DNA from 4 places in the Streptomyces taklimakanensis genome. Region 1 is predicted to be linked to each of the others. Evidence: riboswitches for the same ligand, from Rfam matches in the RefSeq annotation. Region 1 holds a riboswitch; each other region holds the start of a gene.
What was found. A riboswitch is a leader RNA that binds a small molecule or an ion and turns the genes downstream of it on or off. The one in region 1 is predicted to bind cyclic di-AMP.
Positions count from the first base shown of each region.

Region 2: linked by a shared signal. The riboswitch ahead of F0L17_RS11790 (peptidoglycan DD-metalloendopeptidase family protein) and the one ahead of F0L17_RS09340 (transglycosylase family protein) in region 1 are both predicted to bind cyclic di-AMP.
Region 3: linked by a shared signal. The riboswitch ahead of F0L17_RS23450 (transglycosylase family protein) and the one ahead of F0L17_RS09340 (transglycosylase family protein) in region 1 are both predicted to bind cyclic di-AMP.
Region 4: linked by a shared signal. The riboswitch ahead of F0L17_RS28100 (M23 family metallopeptidase) and the one ahead of F0L17_RS09340 (transglycosylase family protein) in region 1 are both predicted to bind cyclic di-AMP.

Region 1 is NZ_WIXO01000001.1:2,152,980-2,158,645, forward strand. Features, by position in the region: gene F0L17_RS09330 (CGNR zinc finger domain-containing protein) at 1-546, opposite strand, end outside; gene F0L17_RS09335 (VOC family protein) at 670-1,053, shown strand; gene F0L17_RS09340 (transglycosylase family protein) at 1,234-2,547, opposite strand; cyclic di-AMP (ydaO/yuaA leader) riboswitch at 2,551-2,759, opposite strand; gene F0L17_RS09345 (dipeptidase) at 3,043-4,239, opposite strand; gene purE (5-(carboxyamino)imidazole ribonucleotide mutase) at 4,241-4,810, opposite strand; gene F0L17_RS09355 (5-(carboxyamino)imidazole ribonucleotide synthase) at 4,807-5,666, opposite strand, start outside.
Region 2 is NZ_WIXO01000001.1:2,714,103-2,719,768, reverse strand. Features, by position in the region: gene F0L17_RS11805 (DUF5994 family protein) at 107-631, opposite strand; gene F0L17_RS11800 (APC family permease) at 1,149-2,426, shown strand; gene F0L17_RS11795 (PP2C family protein-serine/threonine phosphatase) at 2,558-3,718, shown strand; cyclic di-AMP (ydaO/yuaA leader) riboswitch at 3,994-4,134, shown strand; gene F0L17_RS11790 (peptidoglycan DD-metalloendopeptidase family protein) at 4,147-5,226, shown strand; gene F0L17_RS11785 (aldo/keto reductase) at 5,538-5,666, shown strand, end outside.
Region 3 is NZ_WIXO01000001.1:5,323,278-5,328,943, reverse strand. Features, by position in the region: gene F0L17_RS23455 (NADP-dependent isocitrate dehydrogenase) at 1-1,195, opposite strand, end outside; gene F0L17_RS23450 (transglycosylase family protein) at 1,455-2,402, opposite strand; cyclic di-AMP (ydaO/yuaA leader) riboswitch at 2,514-2,693, opposite strand; gene F0L17_RS23445 (spermidine synthase family protein) at 3,324-4,061, opposite strand; gene F0L17_RS23440 (ribonuclease J) at 4,117-5,666, opposite strand, start outside.
Region 4 is NZ_WIXO01000001.1:4,524,267-4,529,932, forward strand. Features, by position in the region: gene F0L17_RS20045 (DNA gyrase/topoisomerase IV subunit A) at 1-804, opposite strand, end outside; gene F0L17_RS20050 (M16 family metallopeptidase) at 1,071-2,456, shown strand; gene F0L17_RS20055 (M16 family metallopeptidase) at 2,507-3,874, shown strand; cyclic di-AMP (ydaO/yuaA leader) riboswitch at 4,085-4,258, shown strand; gene F0L17_RS28100 (M23 family metallopeptidase) at 4,271-5,182, shown strand; gene F0L17_RS20065 (GntR family transcriptional regulator) at 5,347-5,666, shown strand, end outside.

The DNA.
Region 1 (5,666 bases):
TCGTGCGCGGTAGGCCCTCATCTTCGCCCGGCTTCCGCAGACGGCCATGTCGCACCAGCGCCGGCGGCCGGCGGGGCTGCGGTCGTAGTAGGCCCACCGGCAGTCGGGTGCCTCGCAGACCTTGAGGCGCCGCCAGGTGCCGTCGGAGGCCGCGACGGCGACGGCCGCCGCGATCCGCGCGGTCAGGGCGGGGACGTCGGTGAGTCCGTCGGCGGGGGCGAGCGTCGCCGTTCCCTCCTCGTCGAGGGTGAGCGTGAGGGGGGCGCGGCGCAGCACCGCGTCCAGTTCGGCCAGGGCCTCCTCGGGCACCGGTGTGCCGGTGTGGGCCAGGCAGGCGGCGCGCAGCCCCTCGCGCAGTCGGACGATGTCCGGAAGATTCCGTTTGACCGCCTCCGGTTCGGTCAACCCGTGGCGGTGCGCGAACGCGGCGAGGCCGGCCGTGGTGGCGAGCGCGTCGGCGCCCGTCTCCACGTCCAGGGTGTTGATCAGGTCCCGCACCGGACGGAGCCCCGGCGGCGTGGGATCCCGGTCGTCGGACTGCTCCACTCCCGCAACGTTACCGGTCTTGCCGTGTTACCGGTATCACGCCATCATGGGGTAACTCGTTACCTGTTGAGCCGGTAAAGCGGTAACGAGCCTCGGGAACCGCTGCCGCAGGGAGAGGACACCATGCCCATCAACACGCTTCGGTCCGTCGTCGTTCTGGACTGTCCGGCCCCCGGAAGGCTCGCCGACTTCTACGCCCGGATGCTGGGCGGGCGGGTGGAGGGCGAGGGCCGCTGGGTGGAGGTGACGTTCGACTCGGGCGCCCTGGCAGGCCGGAGGCTGGCCTTCCAGGAGGCCGAGGGACACGTGCCGCCGCAGTGGCCGAGCGCCGAGCGGTCCCAGCAGTTCCACCTCGACTTCTACGTGCCGCGGGAGGAACTGGACGCCGCCGAACGCGAGGTGCTGGGGCTCGGGGCGGAGCTCGTCGAGGGCGACGACGACGGCAAGCGCGGCTTCCGGGTCTACCTGGATCCGGCGGGCCACCCCTTCTGCCTCTGCGTCGACTGACCCGCGGCGGGGCTCCACCGCGGCCACGGGATCGGGCGCGGAAACGGGACGAGGCGGGTGGGGTGGGGGCGCGTACGCGCCCCCCCACCCGCCTCTCGCTGTCCCGGAAAGGGGGTCACGGGTCACCCGGCCCGTGGTGTTCCGGGCCGGGTGGTGCCGTGGCCGGTGGTCCGGTCCGACTCAGATGGCGACGCCGTTGGCCCGCAGGTAGGCCAGCGGGTCGATGTCGGAGCCGTAGCCGGGGGCGGTGCGCACCTCGAAGTGCAGGTGCGGACCGGTGCTGTTGCCGGTGGAGCCGACCGCGCCGATCTGCTGACCGACGGCGACCCGCTGGCCGGCGTTGACCGAGATCGAGGACAGGTGGCCGTACTGGCTGTAGCGGCCGTCGTCGTGACGGATGACGACCTGGTTGCCGTACGCGCCACCCCAGCCGGCGGAGACCACGGTGCCGTTGGTGACGGCCTTCACCGGGGTGCCGGAGCCGGCGGGGAAGTCCTCACCGGTGTGGCCGTTGGACCAGCGGGCGCCCGAGGCCTTGTAGGAGCCGGACGGGGCGGCGTTCACCGGGGCGGTGTAGCCGGTGGAGACACCGGTGGAGACGTTGTCGCTCCGGTCGGAGCGGTCGGCACGCTCGGCCGGCGCCTCGGCCTTGGGCTCGGCCTTCTTCTCGGTCTTCTCGGTCTTCTCGGTCTTCTCGACCTTGGGCTCGGCCTTGGGCTCGGGCTTGGCGGCCTTGGGCTCGGGCTTGGCGGCGGCCTTCTGCTGGGTGGAGACGCCACCCAGGGTCAGCTCCTGGCCCGGGTAGATCAGGTCGGGGTTGCCGCCGATGACCTGGCGGTTGTCCTCGTAGATCCGCTGCCAGCCGCCGTCGACGCCCTGGGCGGTGGCGATCTTGAAGAGGGTGTCGCCGCCGACGACCTCGTAGGAGGTGCCCTCGCTCGACTTCGGCGCGGCCTCGGGCTCCGCCTTCTCCTCGGTCTTCTCGACCTTGGGCTCGGCCTTCTTCTCGGCCTTGGGCTCGGCCTTCTCGGCGCGGTCCGCGCGCTGCGGCGCGGCCTGCTCCCGCTGCTCGGTCGGGTTGCTCTCGCCGTCGGGGGAGACGGCCGGGGCCGGACCGCCCTTGGTCAGACCGGCCTTGACCGAGCAGACCGGCCAGGCGCCCGGGCCCTGACCCGCCAGCACCTTCTCGGCGATGGCTATCTGCTGGTCCTTGGTGGCGAGGTCGGCGCGCGGCGCGTACTCGGTGCCGCCGAAGGCGGCCCAGGTGCTCTGCGTGAACTGCAGGCCGCCGTAGAAACCGTTGCCGGTGTTGATGCTCCAGTTGCCCGTGCTCTCACACTGGGCGACCTTCTCCCAGGTGTCGACGGAGGCCGCGTTGGCGTTGCCGGTGGCGATCAAGGGGAGGGCCACGCCGGCGCCGCCCACGGAGATGGCCAGGGACAGGCGGGTGAGGCGGCTGTTGCGTACTCGACGGTGACGTCCGCGTGCGGACATGGGTGTGCTCCTCTCCTACGCCTGCGAGGTGAGCTGTCGGGTTCGGGCTGGAGTTGCCCGGCCATGCGGGCCGCGGCGCTGGGCCGCGACATGGCTTCACCCCAAGCCGTCCGTGGGTTCACGGTCCGGCACTTACCTTGGGTCCCCCGCTCCTGCCATCGGTGGTGTGGATGGTCCAGCCCGCCGCCGTTGACAGGATTCGGCGTTCGACAGCGGGCCGCCGCACGTTCGTACGGCGCGGCCAGAACGGTAAACACATCGTTTCCGCCGCAACAAGCCGATGGGTCACATGACGCCCGTTTCGGCGGCTTTGAGTTCCCCGCCTCCGTCACCCACCGTGCCGCACACACTCCCCTGAGTGCTTTTCTCCGTTCCTGACGGGGTGTCACGCTCCTTCGTGAGCAGCGACGATGACGCGAACGGACTACCGGCCACACGGAGAGCGATGCCCCCGGAAGGCCGTCCCGTGAGGTGCGTCACGAGACGGCCCCGAAGTCAGCCGTCGAGCTCCCCGATGGTGGCGATGGACGGACCGCGACGGGCCCGCTCGTCACGAGCGACGTCCTCCGCGTCACGGAGCACCCGCACCGCGTTCTTCCAGGTGAGCCTGGCCAGATCGGCCTCGGACCAGCGACGGTCGAGCAACTCCGCCACCAGATTCGGATAACCGGACACATCGCTCAGATCGGACGGCGTGAAGGCCGTTCCGTCGAAGTCGCCGCCGATGCCGACATGGTCGATGCCGGCGACCTCGCGCATGTGGTCCAGGTGGTCGGCGACCGTCGCCGCCGTGGCCTCGGGGCGCGGGTTGGCCTCCTCGAAGGCCCGTTGGACCGCGCGCCCCCGCTCGGTGCCGTCCAGCGGGTGGAGGCCGTGGGCGCGCATGTTCTCGTCGGCGGCCGCCGTCCAGGCGACGGCGGCGGGCAGGACGAACTTGGGCACGAAAGTGGCCATCGCCACACCGCCGTTGGCCGAGAGAGCCTCCAGCACGTCGTCGGGGACGTTGCGCGGGTGGTCGCACACGGCACGGGCGGAGGAGTGTGAGAAGACCACGGGCGCCGTGGAGACCCGCAGCGCGTCGCGCATGGTGGCGGGCGCCACATGGGAGAGGTCCACCAGCATCCCCAGCCGGTTCATCTCCCGCACGACCTCCTCGCCGAAGCGGGTCAACCCGTCGTGGCGCGGGGCGTCGGTGGCCGAGTCCGCCCAGTCGATGGTGTCGTTGTGGGTGAGCGTCATGTAGCGCACGCCCAGGCGGTACAGGGCGCGCAGCGTGGCGAGGGAGTTGTTGATGGAGTGGCCGCCCTCGGCGCCCATCAGCGAGGCGATGCGGCCCTCGCTCCGCGCGGCCTCCACGTCGTCGGCGGTGAAGGCGAGCCGCAGGTCGTCCGGGTGGCGGTCGGCCAGCCGCCGCACCACGTCGATCTGCTCCAGGCAGGCGCTGACGGCGGCGTCGCCGCTCAGGTCGGTGCGCACGTAGACGGACCAGAACTGCGCCCCCACCCCGCCGGCGCGCAGCCGCGGGATGTCGGTGTGCAGGTGGGCCGACTGGTCGCCGGCGATGTCCCGGCGGTCGAGGTCGTAGGCGACCTGCTCGCGCAGGGCCCACGGCAGGTCGTTGTGGCCGTCGACCACGGGGTGGACGGCCAGCAGCTCCCGGGCCCGCTCCAGCAACTCCGCGGAGTGGGCCATCTCACTTGCCCCCGAAGCCGAACCCCGCGCCGCCCGCGGCGACCTTCGCCCGCAGCCGTCGGCCCTTCTCCTCCGCCTGCTCCCTCAACTTCGCCTGGAACTCCTCCATCCGCTCACGCAGCGCCTCGTCGTGGGCCGCGAGCACGCGGACGGCGAGCAGCCCGGCGTTGCGGGCGCCGCCCACCGAGACCGTGGCGACGGGCACCCCGGCGGGCATCTGCGCGATGGACAGCAGGGAGTCCATCCCGTCCAGGTGCTCCAACGGCACCGGGACGCCGATCACCGGCAGCGGGGTGACGGAGGCGAGCATGCCCGGCAGGTGGGCCGCTCCCCCGGCACCCGCGATGACCACCTTCAGGCCGCGTCCGGCGGCGCGGTCGCCGTAGGCGATCATCTCGTGCGGCATCCGGTGCGCGGAGACCACGTCGACCTCGTAGGGGACCTCGAACTCGTCCAGGGCCTCGGCCGCGGCCTCCATGACGGGCCAGTCGGAGTCGGAGCCCATCACGACGCCCACGGCGGGGCGGGAGCTCGTGGCGGGGGCGGAGTCGGAACGGGGGGCGTTGCTCATTCTGTGATGGTCCCTCGCAGGTAGGCGGCGGCGTGGGCGGCGCGCTCGCGGACGTCCGCCAGATCGTCGCCGTAGGTGGTGACGTGGCCCACCTTGCGGCCGGGCTTCACGTCCTTGCCGTACATGTGGATCTTCAGCCGCGGGTCGCGGGCCATGCAGTGCGGGTAGCCCTGGTACATGTCGGGGAAGTCGCCGCCGAGCACGTTGACCATCACCGTCCACGGGGCGCGCGGACGCGGGTCGCCGAGCGGGAGGTCGAGGACGGCCCGCAGGTGGTTGGCGAACTGGGAGGTGACGGCGCCGTCCTGGGTCCAGTGGCCGCTGTTGTGGGGCCGCATGGCCAGCTCGTTGACCAGGACCCGGCCGTCGCCGGTCTCGAACAGCTCGACCGCCAGGTGCCCGACGACGTCCAGCTCCTTGGCGATCGTCAGCGCCATCTCCTGGGCGTGGGCGGACAGCTCGGGCGACAGGTCGGGCGCCGGGGCGATCACGGTGTCACAGACGCCGTTCACCTGGACGGACTCCACCACCGGGTACGCCACGGCCTGGCCGTGCGGGGAACGGACCACGTTGGCGGCCAGCTCGCGGACGAAGTCGACCTTCTCCTCGGCCAGCACCGGCACCCCCGCCCGGAACGGGTCGGCCGCCTCCTCCTCGGAGCGCACCACCCACACGCCCTTGCCGTCGTAGCCGCCGCGGACGGTCTTGAGGACGATCGGCCGGCCGCCGATCTCCGCCGCGAACCGGGCCGCGTCGGCCGGGTCGGTCACGACGCGGTGTCGGGGGCAGGGCACACCGATCTCGGTGAGCCTCGCCCGCATCACGCCCTTGTCCTGGGCGTGCACCAGCGCGTCGG
Region 2 (5,666 bases), 560 kb from region 1:
CACGGCAGGTGGGGGACGAGCGGTCTCCCGTGGGCGGTCGGACGCGGGACGCCCGGAGCCGGGGCGGGTTCCGGACGGCCGGACGGCCGGACGGCCGTTCGAGCCGTCAGCCCGGCCCGCCGGGGCCCGGAGCCGGAGGCGGGCCCTCCCCGGCCTCCGGGTGCGCCGGACCGGCACCGGTGTCGACGAGGATCTGTGCGGCCCGGTCGGTGTTGTCGGCCCGGACCGCTCGGGCCATCGCCGCGCGCGCGGCGTCGGGAGCCGTCCGCGGCGGGACCACCAGCAGGGAGAAGTGATCACGGTTGCCGCGGGTGACGAGGATCGTGTCGTCGCCGACGGGGAACGAGTCGATGTGGACGACCCGGTCCTCGACGACCAGCCGTGTCGGGAGGTCCTCCCAGGCGTCGGCGTCCAGGCCGACGCGGACGACGGGGCCGATGTGCTCGCTCAGCGCGGCGATCAGGCCGGGCAGTTCGGCTCCGACGCGGCGGGAACGCGGCCACCACGCGCCGTCGAGGACTCCCTGGCGGGAGTGGACCGTCTCAAGCCGCAGGAGGGCCGTCCCGGGTTTCACGGCCCGGTGGGCGGTGTCGGGCAGGAGCCCGGCCGGTTGGGCGTCGTGGTCGGTCATGGCGTGTCCGCCCGTCCTGTGGAGGGCTCGGAGCTTCCACGGTTCCTCCCGGCACCGTCGAAGTCGGTGCGGGATTCCGCCGCTGACTCCACGGTACTCGCGCATCGGTGGAGGGATCCGTTGGCGGGGCTCGGACGAGGGGCCCGAGGACGCGCCGGCGGGAGGGGCGGAGCACCGGGGACGCGTCGCGCACCTGCCCCACGCGGATGCCGTTCCCGGCGAGTGGCGCGACACCGGGCGGTCGGGGGGACCGAGCCCGGAGGCGGGTCCGCGCCACGGTCGCGGCCGGCGGCCCCGCGTCGATCGGTGCGCGCGCCTCCCGGCCACCGACCCGTCCCACCCCGCCGGCCGGTGCGGACCGCTGGTGATCCCCCGAAGACGGCAGGCGCGACAGCCGCTCGGCCGACGTTCGTCGCGTCCGTGGCGGCCGGGGCGGTCGGTGTACTGTCCGGCGGGACGGGGAAGCGTCGCGGCGGGGAACACGGCGCGGGGCGGGGAGGCGAAGGGTGGAACGGCGATGAGCGGGTCACGGGCCCGGACACCCGGGGAGGCGGACGGGCGGCTGCGGCGACGTCTGGGGACCACCGACGCGGTGGTGATCGGTCTGGGGTCGATGATCGGCGCCGGGGTCTTCGCGGCCTTCGCGCCCGCCGCGCGCGCGGCGGGCTCCGGGCTGCTGCCGGGCCTGGCGCTGGCGGCGGTCGTGGCGTACTGCAACGCGACCTCCTCGGCCCGGTTGGCCGCCCGCCACCCGCAGTCCGGCGGCACCTACGTCTACGGCCGCGAGCGACTGGGCGAGTTCTGGGGCTACCTGGCGGGCTGGGGCTTCGTGGTCGGCAAGACCGCCTCGTGCGCGGCGATGGCCCTGACGGTGGGCCTGTACGCGTGGCCGGAGCACGCCCGTGCCGTCGCGGTCGCCGCCGTCGTGGCGCTGACCGCCGTCAACTACGCCGGGGTACGGAAGGCGGTCCGGCTGACCCGCGCGATCGTGGCGGTCGTCCTGGCGGTGCTGGCCGCCGTCGTGGTCGCCTGCCTGACCTCCGGCGAGGCGGACGCGGCCCGGCTGGAGATCGGTTCGGACGTCACCGTCGCGGGTGTCCTCCAGGCCGCCGGTCTGCTGTTCTTCGCCTTCGCCGGGTACGCGCGGATCGCCACGCTGGGGGAGGAGGTACGCGATCCGGAGCGCACGATCCCCCGAGCGATCCCCCTGGCGCTGGGCATCACCCTGGTCGTGTACGCCGCCGTGGCCGTGGCAGCGCTGGCCGCGCTCGGCCCCGGCGGACTGGCCGGAGCGGACGCGCCGCTGGCCGACGCCGCGCGGGCGGCGGGGGTGCCGGAACTGGCGCCGGTGGTGCGGGTCGGGGCGGCGGTGGCCGCGCTGGGCTCGCTGCTGGCGCTGATCCTCGGGGTGTCGCGCACCACCCTGGCCATGGCCCGCGACCGTCACCTGCCGCCCGCGCTGTCCGCCGTCCACCCCCGCACCGGGGTGCCGCACCGCGCCGAACTGGTCGTCGGCGCGGTGGTGGCCGTGGTGGCGGCGACCGCGGACGTGCGCGGCGCGATCGGCTTCTCCTCCTTCGGGGTGCTGACCTACTACGCGATCGCCAACGCCTCCGCCCGGACGCTCACCTCCGCCGAGGGACGTCCGCCGCGGGTCGTCCCCGTCGTCGGGCTGGTCGGGTGCGCGGTGCTGGCCCTCGCGCTGCCGGCCGCGTCGGTCGTCGCCGGGTGCGCGGTGCTGGCCGTCGGTGCCGCCGTGTACGGGGTGCGGCGCGGACTCGCCGGACGCCGGTAGGCCCGGAGCCGGGTCGGGCCGGGTCGGGTCGGGCGGGGTCGGGCCGGGTCGGGTGGGCGGACCGTGGCCGCGGTCGTCCGTACGGCGTTGATCGACTCGCCGGACGGTCGCGGGAGGGGCAGATTGGAGAGGTGCGCGGCGAGGGACAGCGGGAGACGGGCGGCGGCAGGGAGCGCTTCCGCGCCGTTCCCGTGCTCGGGCGCCCGCCGTGGCTGCTTCCCCTGCTGCTGCTCCTGACCGGTCTGTTCACCAACCTGCTGACCCCGCCCAACGTGTTGATCGAGGCGACGTTCTCCGCCGCTCCCCTGATCGCGGCGGCCCTGTGGACGTTCCGCGGCACGGTGGCCACGGCGGTGGCGTCGGCGCTCACCTCCTGCGTCCTGCTGTTGTGGGCGGACCGGGTTCCGGCGATGGAGACCACGCTGCGGCTGTCGACGACCGTCACCGTCGGTCTGCTGGCCGTCGCCGTCAACCGCGTCGTGGAGCGCAGCGACACCCGCGCGGCCACGGCCCGGGGCATCGCCGAGGCCGTCCAACTGGCCGTGCTGCCCGCCCCGCCCGACCGGATCGGGGACCTGAGAATCGCGGCACGCTACGAGACGGCGCATCTCGACACCCGGATCGGCGGGGACCTGTACTGCGTGCAGCGGACGCCGTACGGGATCCGGGCGCTGGTGGGCGACGTCAGGGGCAGCGGGCTGGGGGCGGTCACCGTCGTCACCGTCGTGCTCGGCGCCTTCCGGGAGGCGGCCGGGACCGAGCCGGAGCTGTCGGACGTCGCGGACCGGGTGGAGCGCTCCCTGGAACGGGAGCGGGAGCGGGGGCTGTGGAGAGACGACGAGGGCAACCGGGAGGGGTTCGTCACCGCCGTCCTGGTCGAGGTGTCGGAGGGCGACGGTCCGAGGGAGGTGCGGGTCGTCAACCGGGGGCATCCGCCTCCCCTGCTGCTGCCTCCCGGCGGCGGCTCGGTGCGGGCGCTGGAACCGGACGCGTACGGGTTGCCGCTGGGACTGGGGAGGCTGGGGGACGGTACGGGCGGCTCCGTCGCCGTGGCGCCGTTCCCACCGGGAGCCCTGCTGCTGGTCCACACCGACGGGCTGACCGAGGCACGTGACGCGGCGGGTGCCTTCTACGATCCGGTGCCCTGGTTGCGCGGCCGCCGCTTCCCCGGCCCGGACGCCCTCCTGGACGGGCTCCTGGCGGAGGTCCACGCGCACACGGCCGGGGGGCAGGACGACGACATGGCGCTGTTGGCGGTCATGCGCGATCCGGATCCGCCACCCACCGGGTGATGACCGTCCGTGTCCGCGACACCTCCCTCCGCATAACAAATGAGGCACCGTCAGATAAGAGCGTTGTTCTCTCCCTCGGGAAAGTGGCGGCCAACTCGCCCGAATTGAGGGGGAAATGGCCTGTTAGGTCCCCCCGGAAATTACCCACGCTTTGAAGGGGAGACTTGGAAACCGGCGCGCTCCTCTATTAACGTTCGATAACGCAGCGCGGTCGTCACTGTCGCCGAAGGAGGCGACACCGTGCGCCGTCGCCGAATTCCGAAGGCGCTGCCCCGCCGATCGCGGGGCCGCGTCCAGGGAACCGGGGAACCACCTCTTGGGGTGAATCGGACCGCCGGGCGTGCCCGTGCGGCTCCGTAGGAGACCTTCCTGCTCCGAACCCGTCAGCTAACCCGGTAGGCGAGAAGGAAGGAAAGGAGAGCGCCTCCGTGGCGTCCAGCAGTCCGGCCCCCGAGGCCCCCGAGGTCTCGTACGATCCGCACACCGCCACCTTCGCCCCGTTCGGTCCGGCCGGCGACGAGGACCGACAGGTGTGGAATCCCACCGAGGAATCCGTCCGCCCGGTCCGGGGTCGACACCGCGTGGTCAAGCAGCGCAACGGCATGGCGCGCAGCGGAGCCGTCCTGGGCGTCGGCATGATCGCGGCGGTCGGCGCGGGCGGCATCGCCACCGCCAAGGAGAAGGCCCCCGCCCCCATCTCCCTGCCCGACCTGGGCGAGGTGGCCGAGAACATCCCCGGTGTCGGCGGGCTCATAACGGAGTCCGACAAGGGCTCCGGCCCCGATGCCGAGCCCGGCACCGAGTCCGACGCTCCCTTCGGCGACTTCGGCGACACCCTCGCCCAGGCCGGTCCGGACACCGGTGACGCCGGTGCCACCACCACCCTGAGCTCGGACCCCGGCGAGGCGCTGCGGGCCCGGATCCTCCAGCAGGCCGACCGGCAGCAGTCGAACGCCGCCCAGGCGGCGGTCGAGGCCGCCGCCGAGCAGGCCGCGGAGAAGGCGGCCGAGGAGGCCGCGGACAAGGCCGCGAAGGAGGAGGCCGAGCGCAAGCGCAAGGCCGCCGAGGAGGCGGCCCGCAAGGCCGAGGCCGAGCGCCTGGCCAAGCTCGCGGCCGGCTACACCCTTCCGCTCACCTCCTATCAGCTCACCTCCCACTTCGGCGCCTCCGGTTCGATGTGGGCCAACAACCACACCGGCCTGGACTTCGCCGCCCCGACCGGCACCCCCGTCAAGGCGGTGCACAGCGGCGAGATCGTCGAGGCGGGCTGGGCCGGCTCCTACGGCTACCGCGTCGTCCTCAGGCTCGACGACGGCACCGAGATCTGGTACTGCCACCTGTCCTCGATGACGGTGACCAGCGGCAAGGTGACCACCGGCGACGTCATCGGCCGCGTCGGCTCCACCGGCAACTCCACCGGCGCGCACCTCCACCTGGAGGTCCGTCCCGGCGGCGGCGCCCCGATCGACCCGCTGGCCTGGCTGCGCGACAAGGGCCAGTCCATCTGACCAGCCCCGGACGGGCCGTCGCCGCCGTCCGGCCCGGCCCGGACCGGAAGCCTCCGATCCTCCGGTCCCCGTTCCCGGCCGCCGCCTCGCACACCGTCGACGCACGTCGGCCGACCACAGGAGGGGACGAGGCGGCGTCCGGGTCCGTCCGGCCGCCGGACGGACCCTCGTTCCCGGCACCGTTCCCGGCACCGCTCCCGGTCCGGCCCCGAACCCCGGCGGCCCTGGTGGACCACCCCCCGACGCCAGGGCCGCCGGTTCCCGCCGCGCCCCGACCCATGACCCGGCGCCGCGCGTGGTAACCGTCTCCCATGACCGACACACCTCGCACGTCCCGCACGTCCCACGCCCCCCGCGCCTCCGACACGCCGGGCCCGCCCGGCACGAGCGGTGCTCCGCGCAGGATCGGCGGCCTCACCGTCTCCCCCCTCGCTCTGGGC
Region 3 (5,666 bases), 3.2 Mb from region 1:
GGTCGAAGGCGCCGTTGGCGCGGCAGTCGTCGATGACGGCCTGGTAGATGCCGGCGTAGGAGCTGTCGGGGAGGACGGCGAGGGTGTCGTGCTCCTGGCCGTCGGGGCCCCACATGTGGCCGGAGGTGCGGATCATCGCCGGCATGGAGGCGTCGACGATGACGTCGCTGGGGACGTGCAGGTTGGTGATGCCGCGGTCGGAGTCGACCATGGCCAGGTCCGGGCCCTCGTTCAGCTCGGCCTCGAAGGACTCCTTGATCTTCGCGCCCTCGGGCAGCGACTCCAGGCCCGTGAGGATGGCGCCCAGACCGTCGTTGGGGCTCAGCCCGGCCGCGGCGAGGGTCTCGCCGTACTCGGCGAACGTCTTCGGGAAGAAGGCGCGCACCGCGTGGCCGAAGATGATCGGGTCGGAGACCTTCATCATGGTGGCCTTCAGGTGCACGGAGAACAGCACGCCCTCGGTCTTGGCACGCTCGACCTGCCGCTTCAGGAACTCGCGCAGCGCGGCGACCCGCATGACGGCCGCGTCGACGACCTCACCGGCCAGGACGGGCACGGACTCGCGCAGAACGGTGGTGCTGCCGTCGTCCCCGACCAGCTCGATGCGCAGCGAGCCGGCCTTGTCGATCACCGCGGACTTCTCGGTGGAGCGGAAGTCGTCGACGCCCATGGTCGCGACGTTCGTCTTGGACTCGGGGGTCCAGGCGCCCATGCGGTGCGGGTGGGCCTTGGCGTAGTTCTTCACCGAGGCGGGGGCGCGGCGGTCGGAGTTGCCCTCGCGCAGCACCGGGTTGACGGCGCTGCCCTTGACCTTGTCGTAACGGGCGCGGATCTCGCGCTCCTCGTCGGTCCTGGGGTCGTCCGGGTAGTTCGGCAGGGCGTAGCCCTGCTCCTGCAGCTCGGCGATGGCGGCCTTCAGCTGGGGGATCGAGGCCGAGATGTTGGGCAGCTTGATGATGTTGGCGCCGGGGGTCTTGGCCAGCTCGCCGAGTTCGGAGAGCGCGTCGTCGATCCGCTGCTCCTCCTTGAGGTACTCGGGGAAGACCGCGATGATCCGGCCCGCCAGGGAGATGTCACGGCTCTCCACGGCGACACCGGCCTTGGAGGCGTAGGCCTTGATCACCGGCAGGAACGAATGGGTCGCCAGGGCCGGGGCCTCGTCGGTGTGTGTGTAGATGATGGTCGAGTCAGTCACCGTGTGCTCCGCTCCACGTCTGCAACATTGCTCGACATCAAGATATCCCGTTGCCGGCCCTTCCCCTAAAGGACCCTGCCCCTCCGGATCCTCCCGTGCGTCCGCCGGTTCCTCCGGAGGCCGCTTGGCCGTCCCGAGCGGCACGAGGAGGGCGCCGCGAGGGGAGTCGCCCGGGGAACGGGGGCTCTCCCCTCACCCGGCCGTCGCTCCGGAACCGCCCGGCGCGGGGCGGTCCCGAAGCGACGGCGAGGGGCCCGGATCAGTACGGACCGTTGACGTTGTCGATCGAGCCGTAGCGGTCGGCCGCGTAGTTGCAGGCCGCCACGATGTTGGCCACCGGGTCGTACTGGCTGTTGGCCGTGCCCGGGACGTGGTAGGCGTCGAAGGTCGGCTTGATGACCTGGAGCAGGCCGATGGAGGGGGTGCCGCGCTGGGCGTTGATGTCCCAGTTGTTGACCGCGTTCGGGTCACCGCCCGACTCGCGCATGATGTTGCGGTGGATCCCCTCGTAGCTGCCGGGGATGCCGTTGGCCCGCATGATGTCCAGGGCCTCGCGGATCCAGCCGTCCAGGGTGTCCGGGTAGTCCTGCTCGGACTGCTGCGCGGTCCGCTCGTCCTGTGTGGCGGTGCGGGCCCGGGTGCGCTCCGAGCGGTCGGCGCGGTCAGTGTCGGCCCGCCGGGCGTCCAGGGTGAGCTCCTGGCCGGGGAAGATCAGGTGCGGGTTGCCGCCCACGGTCTCCCGGTTGGCCTCGTAGACGGCCTCCCAGCCGCCCTCGACGCCGTGGTCGGTGGCGATCCGGTGCAGGGTGTCGCCGCTGACGACGGTGTGGGAGTCCGCGGCCGCGGACTTCCCGTCCCGGCCGTCCTTCCCGATCACGGTGGCGGACCCCGTCTGCGGGGCGGTGGCGTTGTCGGGCGTTCCGGTGTCCTGACCGAGGCCGGCCGCGGGCCCGCAGGTGGGCCAGGCTCCCGGACCCTGGAGGTCGAGCAGGTTCTCGGCGACGGCGATCTGCTCGTCCTTGCCGGCGAGGTCGGCGCGCGGAGCGTACTCGGTGCCGCCGGCGGCCTCCCAGCTGGACTGCGAGAACTGCAGTCCGCCGTGGTAGCCGTTTCCGGTGTTGATGGACCAGTTGCCGCCGCTCTCGCACTCGGCGACCTTCTCCCACACGGAGACGGAGGCCGCGTTGGCGCTTCCCGCGGCGACCATCGGGGCCGCGATTCCCGCGCCGCCGGCCGCGGCGACCAGGGAAATGCGGGAGAATTGACGGGAAATCAGGGTCTTGCTCGGACGACGGTGGCGACCACGAGACATGGGTGTGAGTCCTCTCCCACGCCTGCGGAGTTAGCTGTCGGATTCGGGCCGGAGCAGCCCGGCCTTTCCCCGGTGCGCCAGGGCACCCGGAGACAAGGCTTCACCCCAAGCCGGACCGCCAAAAAGACGTGCGGTCGCGGCACTTACTCGGTTTCCCCGCTCCTGCCGCGGTCGGCTGCGCTCTCTCCACCGGCCGGGCGGCAGGACTCGGCGTCCCGGTGGTGGAGCCTCCGCGATGCCGCGGAGGCGAGGACACATAAACACAGGCAATTCACAGAGACAAGGCGCCGAGCGACCGGATTCCCTCCCCTTGTCACCGAGACGCGGATTTCGACCACCGTACGCACAGGATCTTCACCGTTTCCCGACCCCTCGAAAGGACCGAGGGACGGTCAGATCTCCGTGCGGGGCGGGGAGTCCGAGACGCGGAGGATTTCGATCTCCCAGGGCGCGCGCACCGGGGCGGCACGGATGTGACTCCGGGCACACCATCGAGAAAGACCCGCCTTTACATCGCCCCATTCCAGGCTTAACAGCTTTACCGCCCAGGAAAGAGCAAGCGGACCGATTCCCCGAATTCCGGCGGGCCCGCGCCACACGACCGGGAGGCCCCGCGCCGCACACGAGGAGCCCTGCCCCCCGGGGTCCCGAGGCCCTCGGCCGACACGCCGCCCCGCGGATCGAGCACCCGGCCCGCCCGCTCCGGCGTGGGACCCTCGACCTCCTCCTCGACTCGGGCACGGAAGGGAACGCCGGGGAGCGGCACGGGAACGCCGCTCCCCGCCGATCGGCGCGCGGGGCCTTCCCCGAGGGTCCCTACGCTCCCGGCCCGGGCGCCTTCCTCGCCACATAGACGGTGTTGGTCGCCGCTTCCCGTCGAAAGGGACTGTCGAAGCCCACGACGTGGGCTTCCGCCGTGGCGAAGACCTCCGTGAGCACGGCGGTGAACGGCTCGTCCGGCGGGTCGTCGGACCACAGGGCGAAGACGCCGCCGGGGTGGAGGTGTTCGGCCAGCGAGCGCATCCCGGCCTCCTCGTAGAACGGTGCGTGACTCGGGTGCAGCACGTGGCGCGGCGAGTGGTCGACGTCCAGCAGGACCGCGTGGAACCGACGCCCCGGCCGCCCGGGGTCCAGCCCGCCGGCGCCGCCGGCCATCGCGAAGAAGTCGCCGTGGACGAGTCGGCAGCGCCGGTCCGACACCAGCCGCGCGCCCAGCGGCACCCGTTTCTCCTCGTGCCACCGGATGACGTCGGGGAGGGCGTCGACGACGATCAGCGAGCGCACCCGCGCGTCCTCCAGCGCGGCCCGGGCGGTGTACCCGAGGCCGAGTCCGCCCACCGCGACGTCCAGGCCGGTGCCGTCGTCCGGGAGCGCCGCCAGACCGAGCCGGGCCAGTTCCGTCTCACCGGCCGTGAAGAGGCTGGACATGAGGAACTCGTCGCCGAGCTTGACCTCGTACACGTCCTCGCCGGTCACCGGGTCCCGTCGGCGTCGCAGACTGATGTCGCCCATCGGGGTGGGGCGCCAGTCGATCTCCTCGAAACGCAGGCTCATGTGTTCGCTCCCGATGTCGGCGGCGGGCGTCGGAGAAGTCGGAGAAGGGAGCCGGTCAGGCGTCGATGACCACGGGGATGATCATCGGCTTGCGGCGGTAGGTGCGGAAGGCCCAGGAGGCCACGGCACGGGCGATGAGCTGTTCGAGCTGGTGCGCCTCGCCGACTCCCTCCTCGGCCGCGCGGGCCAGAACCTTCTCGATCACCGGGACGACCGGTTCGAAGGTCGCCTCGTCGTGGACGAAGCCCCGGGCCAGGAAGTCGGGGGGCTCGGCCAGCGCCCCGGTGTCGGCGTCGACGATGGCGACGACCGTCACCACCCCCTCGGCCGCGAGGGTGAGCCGGTCCTTCAGGGACGCCTCGGTGGCACCCCCGACCTCCGTGCCGTCGACGTAGACGTTGCCCGCGGGCACCTTGCCGGTGACGGCGGCACGCCCGTCGACGAGGTCGACGACGACGCCGTCCTCGGCGATGACGACCCGGTCGGGGTCGACGCCGGTGCGCACGGCCAGGTCGGCGTTGGCCTTGAGGTGCTTGAACTCGCCGTGCACCGGCATGACGTTGCGGGGCTTGACGATGTTGTAGCAGTAGACCAGCTCGCCGGCGCTGGCGTGCCCCGAGACGTGCACCTTGGCGTTGCCCTTGTGGACGACGTTCGCGCCCCACCGGGTCAACCCGTTGATCACCCGGTAGATGGCGCTCTCGTTGCCGGGAATGAGGGAGCTGGCCATCAGCACCGTGTCGCCCTTGCCGACGCGGATCATGTGGTCGCGGTTGGCCATGCGCGACAGCGCCGCCATCGGCTCCCCCTGCGACCCGGTGCACACCAGCGCGACCCGGTCGTCGGGCAGCTTCTCCAGCTCCTTCATCCCGACCACCAGACCGGACGGGACCTTCAGGTACCCCAGCTCACGGGCGATGCCCATGTTGCGGACCATCGAGCGCCCCACGAAGGCGACCTTGCGGCCGTAGGCGTGGGCCGCGTCCAGCACCTGCTGGATGCGGTGCACGTGGCTGGCGAAGCTGGAGACGATGACCCGCCGGGGCGCGGTGCGCATCACCTGCTCGATCGCGGGGCTCAGATCGACCTCGGAGGTGGTGAAGCCGGGCACCTCGGCGTTGGTGGAGTCGGTGAGGAACAGGTCGACGCCCTCCTCGCCGAGCCGGGCGAAGGCCCGCAGGTCGGTGATGCGGCCGTCCAGCGGGAACTGGTCCATCTTGAAGTCGCCGGTGTGCAGCACGAGGCCGGCGCCGGTGCGGAGGGCGACGGCGAGCCCGTCGGGGATGGAGTGGTTGACCGCGACGAACTCGCAGTCGAAGGGGCCGAAGCCCCGACGGTCGCCCTCGCGCACCCGTACCGTGCGCGGCTTGATGCCGTGTTCCTTGAGCTTGGCCTCCAGGAACGCCAGCGTCAGCCTGGACCCGACCACGGGGATGTCCGCCCGCTCGCGCAGCAGGTAGGGCACGCCTCCGATGTGGTCCTCGTGGCCGTGGGTGAGCACCACGGCCACCACGTCGTCCAGGCGATCGCGGATGGAGGTGAAGTCCGGCAGGATCACGTCCACACCGGGCTGGTTCTCCTCGGGGAACAACACGCCACAGTCGA
Region 4 (5,666 bases), 2.4 Mb from region 1:
CTTGCGTCGCGCGGTCACGTTCTCCACGGAGACCGTGGCGCGGACCTTGAAGGTGCCGCGACCCTTGGCGTAGGCGTCCCTGATGCCCTCCAGACCGACGATCCGACCGCCGGTGGGCAGGTCGGGACCCGGCACGAAGCGCATCAGCGTCTCCAGGTCCGCGCCGGGGTGCTTGATCAGGTGCCGGGCGGCGGCGATCACCTCGCCCAGATTGTGCGGGGGCATGTTGGTGGCCATGCCGACCGCGATGCCCGAAGCGCCGTTGACCAGCAGGTTCGGGTAGGCGGACGGCAGTACGGCGGGCTCGGACTCGCTGCCGTCGTAGTTGGGCACGAAGTCGACGGTGTCCTCGTCGATCGACTCCACCATCAGGCCGGCCGCCGGAGTCGAGCGGCACTCGGTGTAGCGCATCGCCGCCGGCGGGTCGTCGTTGCCCAGGGAGCCGAAGTTGCCGTGCCCGTCCACCAGCGGCAGCCGCATCGAGAACGGCTGCGCCATGCGGACCAGCGCGTCGTAGATGGCGCTGTCACCGTGCGGGTGGAGCTTGCCCATCACCTCGCCGACGACGCGCGCGCACTTGACGAACGAGCGCTCGGGCCGCAGTCCCATCTCGTGCATCTGGTACAGGATCCGCCGGTGCACCGGCTTGAGGCCGTCGCGCGCGTCGGGCAGGGCGCGCGAGTAGATCACCGAGTAGGCGTACTCCAGGAAGGAGCCCTGCATCTCGTCGACGACGTCGATGTCGAGGATGCGTTCCTCGAACTCTCCCCCCGAGGGCGGGGTCTTCGTGCTGCGGCGGGCCATCGCGGCTGCGACTCCTTCGGTGCTACGGGTCGGTATTTCGTTCGGTGCTCGGGCGTTCCGGCTCGTCGGCGCGGGTGGGTGGTGCCCGCGCGCCCTTACGGAGGGCGGCGAACGAACGGTGCCCATTGTGGACCTCGGCTCTGACAGCCGGGTCCCCGCCCCGAACCGTACGGGAACTTCGCGCTTTGTCCGGTCGCTTGCATACAGTGACCACACACGCGTTGTGAGGACGCGCCCGCGATCGCGATCGAAGGGACTCCCTGCCCATGGCTCACACGGCCTCGCCCCCGCCCACCGCGGGTGGCCTGACAGCGACCGAACACCGCCTGACCAACGGCCTGCGCGTGGTGCTCTCCGAGGACCACCAGACGCCGGTGGCCGCGGTGTGCCTGTGGTACGACGTCGGATCGCGCCACGAGGTCGAGGGTCGGACCGGGCTGGCGCACCTCTTCGAGCACCTGATGTTCCAGGGGTCGGCCCAGGTGAAGGGGAACGGCCACTTCGAACTGGTGCAGGGCGCCGGGGGCTCGCTCAACGGCACCACCAGCTTCGAGCGCACCAACTACTTCGAGACGATGCCCGCCCACCAGCTGGAACTGGCGCTGTGGCTGGAGGCCGACCGCATGGGGTCGCTGCTGGCCGCCCTGGACGAGGAGTCCATGGAGAACCAGCGCGACGTGGTGAAGAACGAGCGCCGCCAGCGGTACGACAACGTGCCCTACGGAACGGCCTTCGAGCGGCTGACGGCGATGGTCTACCCCGAGGGGCACCCGTACCACCACACCCCGATCGGCTCCATGGCGGACCTGGACGCGGCCACCCTGGAGGACGCCCGGGACTTCTTCCGCACCTACTACGCGCCGAACAACGCCGTGCTGGCGGTGGTCGGCGACATCGACCCCGAACGGACGCTCGCCTGGATCGAGCGGTACTTCGGATCCATCCCCTCCCACGACGGCAAGCGGCCGCCGCGCGACGGCACCCTGCCGGACGTCATCGGCGAGGAGATCAGGCAGACCCTCCACGAGGAGGTGCCCTCCCGCGCCCTGATGGCCGCCTACCGGCTGCCGCACGACGGCACCCGCGAGGCCGACGCCGCCGACCTGGCGCTGACGGTGCTCGGCGGTGGCGAGTCCTCCCGCCTCCACAACCGGCTGGTCCGCCGTGACCGCACCGCCGTCACCGCCGGCTTCGGCATGTTGCGGCTGGCGGGCGCGCCCTCGATGGGCTGGCTGGACGTGAAGACCTCCGGCGACGCGGAGATCGCCGCCATCGAGACCGCCGTCGACGAGGAGTTGGCCCGCTTCGCCGCCGAGGGGCCCACCCCCGAGGAGATGGAGCGCGCCCAGGCCCTGCTGGAGCGCGAGTGGCTGGACCGGCTGGCCACGGTCGGTGGTCGCGCCGACGAGCTGTGCCGTTACGCCGTGCTCTTCGGCGACCCCCAGCTCGCCCTGACCGCCGTGGAGCGGGTGCTCCAGGTCACCGCCGACGAGGTGCGCGAGGTGGCCGCCGCCCGCCTGCGCCCCGACAACCGCGCGGTGCTGGTCTACGAGCCCACGCAGGGGACCGCGCCGGACACCGCGGCCGAGATGGCCGACGGTGCCACCGTCTCCGACACCGCCGCCCACGACGATCAGGAGGCCGCTCAGTGAGCGACGCCACTGCCCAGCCCGCCACCGACCAGCCCCGAAACGGCGTCTCGATGGAGTTCCACCCCCAACCCCGCGGCGGCGAGCCCAGGCCGTGGGCGTTCCCGGCCCCCGAGCGCGGTGAGCTGCCCAACGGGCTGACCGTGCTGCGCTGTCACCGTCCCGGTCAGAAGGTCGTGGCCGTCGAGGTCAACCTCGCGGCACCGCTGGACGCCGAGCCCCGGGCCCAGGAGGGCGTGGCCGCGATCATGGCCCGGGCGCTGAGCGAGGGCACCGACCGGCACAGCGCCGAGGAGTTCGCCGCCGAGCTGGAGCGCTGTGGCGCCACCCTGGACGCGCACGCCGACCACCCCGGGCTGCGGGTCTCCCTGGAGGTCCCGGCCTCCCGGCTGACCCGGGCGCTCGGCCTGCTCACCGACGCGCTGCGCGCCCCCGCCTTCGCGACGGGCGAGATCGAGCGGCTGGTGCGCAACCGCCTGGACGAGATCCCGCACGAGCTGGCCAATCCCGCCCGCCGGGCGGCCATCGCGCTCTCCGCGGAGCTGTTCCCGTCCGACTCGCGGCTCTCCCGCCCCCGGCAGGGCGCGCGGGAGACGATCGAGCGCGTCGACGCCGCCGCGGTGCGCGCCTTCTACGAGGCGCATGTGCGTCCTTCGACGGCCACCGTCGTGATCGTGGGCGATTTCACGGGCATCGACCTGGACAAGGCGCTCGCCGACACCCTCGGTGGCTGGTCGGGCACCGAGGCCGGCCCCCGGCCCATGCCGCCGATCACCGCGGACGACACCGGCCGGGTGATCGTCGTGGACCGGCCCGGGGCGGTGCAGACGCAGTTGCTCGTCGGCCGGGTCGGCCCGGACCGCCACGATCGCGTCTGGCCCGCTCAGGTACTGGGGACCTACTGCCTGGGCGGCACCCTGACCTCCCGCCTGGACCGGGTGCTGCGCGAGGAGAAGGGCTACACCTACGGGGTGCGGGCGTACGCGCAGGTGCTGCGCTCCTCCTCGGAGGGCACCGGCGCGTCCCTGCTGGTGATCAACGGATCGGTGGCCACCGATGTGACGGGGCCCGCACTGGAGGACCTGTGGCGGGTGCTGCGCACCCTCGCGGAGGAGGGGCTCACCGACGCCGAGCGCGACACGGCCGTGCAGAACCTGGTGGGCGTCGCTCCGCTGCGGTACGAGACGGCGGCCGCCGTCGCGGGGACTCTGGCCGACCAGGTGGAGCAGCACCTGCCGGACGACTACCAGGCGCGGCTGTACGCCCGTCTCGCCGAGACGGGGACCGTGGAGGCCACGGCCGCGGCGGTGGCGGCCTTCCCGGCGGACCGTCTGGTGACGGTCCTGGTGGGAGACGCGTCACAGATCGCCGATCCGGTGCGGGAGCTGGGCATCGGAGAGGTGACCGTCGTCACGGACTAGCGGCCGTCGGCCGCCCCCGGTCGATCCCAACAGCGAAGGCCCTTGGTGTGGTTGTCACATCAAGGGCCTTCCTTATGTCCGCTTTGAGGCCATTCAGGGCGAGGTCCCTGTGGCATGAGCTACAAACGACCGGATTTGCTTGCTAGCTCAAATTTGTCCGTTTAGCGTCGATCTCGTTGCTCGTCAGAAGCGACCGCGGACCGCGGCCGACGGCAACCATCGCCGAATCCCCGTCGAGGGGAGCCGGGGACCCACCCTTCCGCGAGGGATGCGGAAGGAGGCCCTCTTCCGAGGCATCCGGGGTGAATCGGGCCTGCCCGCCCGTAGGAGACCTTCCTGCTCCGAACCCGTCAGCTAACCCGGTAGGCGACACGGAAGGAAAGGAGCACGCCGCTCATGGCGTTCACCCGTGCCACCGCGCAGCTCACCGAGAAGCTGAACGACACGCTGACCCGGGCCACCGGGAAGCTCACCGAGACCACCGAGGCCCTCGTCGAGAAGCACCGCCACGCCGGTCGGGCCACCCGTGCCCGCGTCGGCCTCGCCGGCGCCGCCGCCCTCGCCGCCACCGGTGTGGTCGGCGCCGTCGCCACCCCCGCCATCGCCGCCCCCGAGGGAGGCTCCGGCACCTACGCCCTGGGCTTCGTCCAGGCCGCCGCCTCCGGCGACACGATCGCCGACGAGATCAAGGCGCAGGCGCAGGCCCAGCAGCGCGTCGCCGACGCCGCGCGCAAGGCCGCAGAAGCCGAGAAGGCCGCAGAAGCCGAGAAGGCCGCCGAGGCGGAGAAGGCCGCCGAGGAGCGCGCCGCCAAGGCAGCCAAGGCCGAGAAGGCCGCCGAGGAGCGCGCCGCCAAGGCCGCCGACGACCGCGCCGAGCGCTCCGCGGAGCGTCGTTCCGCCTCCGGGTACGTCGACCCGGTCGCGGGCGTGGACACCACCACCACCTACAAGCAGGCCGGTTCCTCCTGGTCCTCCGGCAAGCACAGCGGCATCGACTTCCCGGCCAACACCGGCACCGCCGTGCGGTCCGTGGGCCCGGGCACCGTGGTGACCGTCGGCTGGGGCGGCGCGTACGGCAACCAGATCGTCATCCGCCACGACGACGGCAAGTACACCCAGTACGCCCACCTGTCGGCCACGAAGGTCTCGCCCGGCCAGAAGGTCGACGGCGGTCAGCGGATCGGCTCGGTCGGTTCCACCGGCAACAGCACCGGACCGCACCTGCACTTCGAGGCCCGCACCGGCGCGTACTACGGCTCGGACTTCAACCCCATCACCTACCTGGCCTCCAAGGGCGTCGACGTGTGACGCACGCCCCTCGGGCGGGAATCCGGCCGCGCGTCCCCTCCGGGGGGCGCGCGGCCGTGTGTTTCACGCCTCTTTCCGATGGGGCATCGGAAAACCCGTGCCGGTGGAATACAGTTCCACTCTGCGGAACTTCGGAAAACGGAGACGACGGCGGAGGTCCTGCCATGCGCATTTCCGCGCACATGGTGTGCACTGCGGTCCGCGACGACATCGTCTCCGGGGTGTTTCCGCCCGGCGCGCGCCTGACCGAGGAACTCCTCGCCCGACGCTACGGCGTCTCCCGCGTCCCGGTGCGCGAGGCTCTGCGGACCCTTGAGTCGGAGGGTTTCGTCACCTCGCGCCGCCATGTCGGCGCATGCGTCGCCGTGCCCACCGAGCAGGAGGCCGTCGACCTGCTCGACATCCGCGCCCGCCTGGAACCGCTGGGCACCGCCCGGGCCGCCCGGCGCCGCACCGAGGCCCAGTTGAGGGTGTTGCGGGGGCT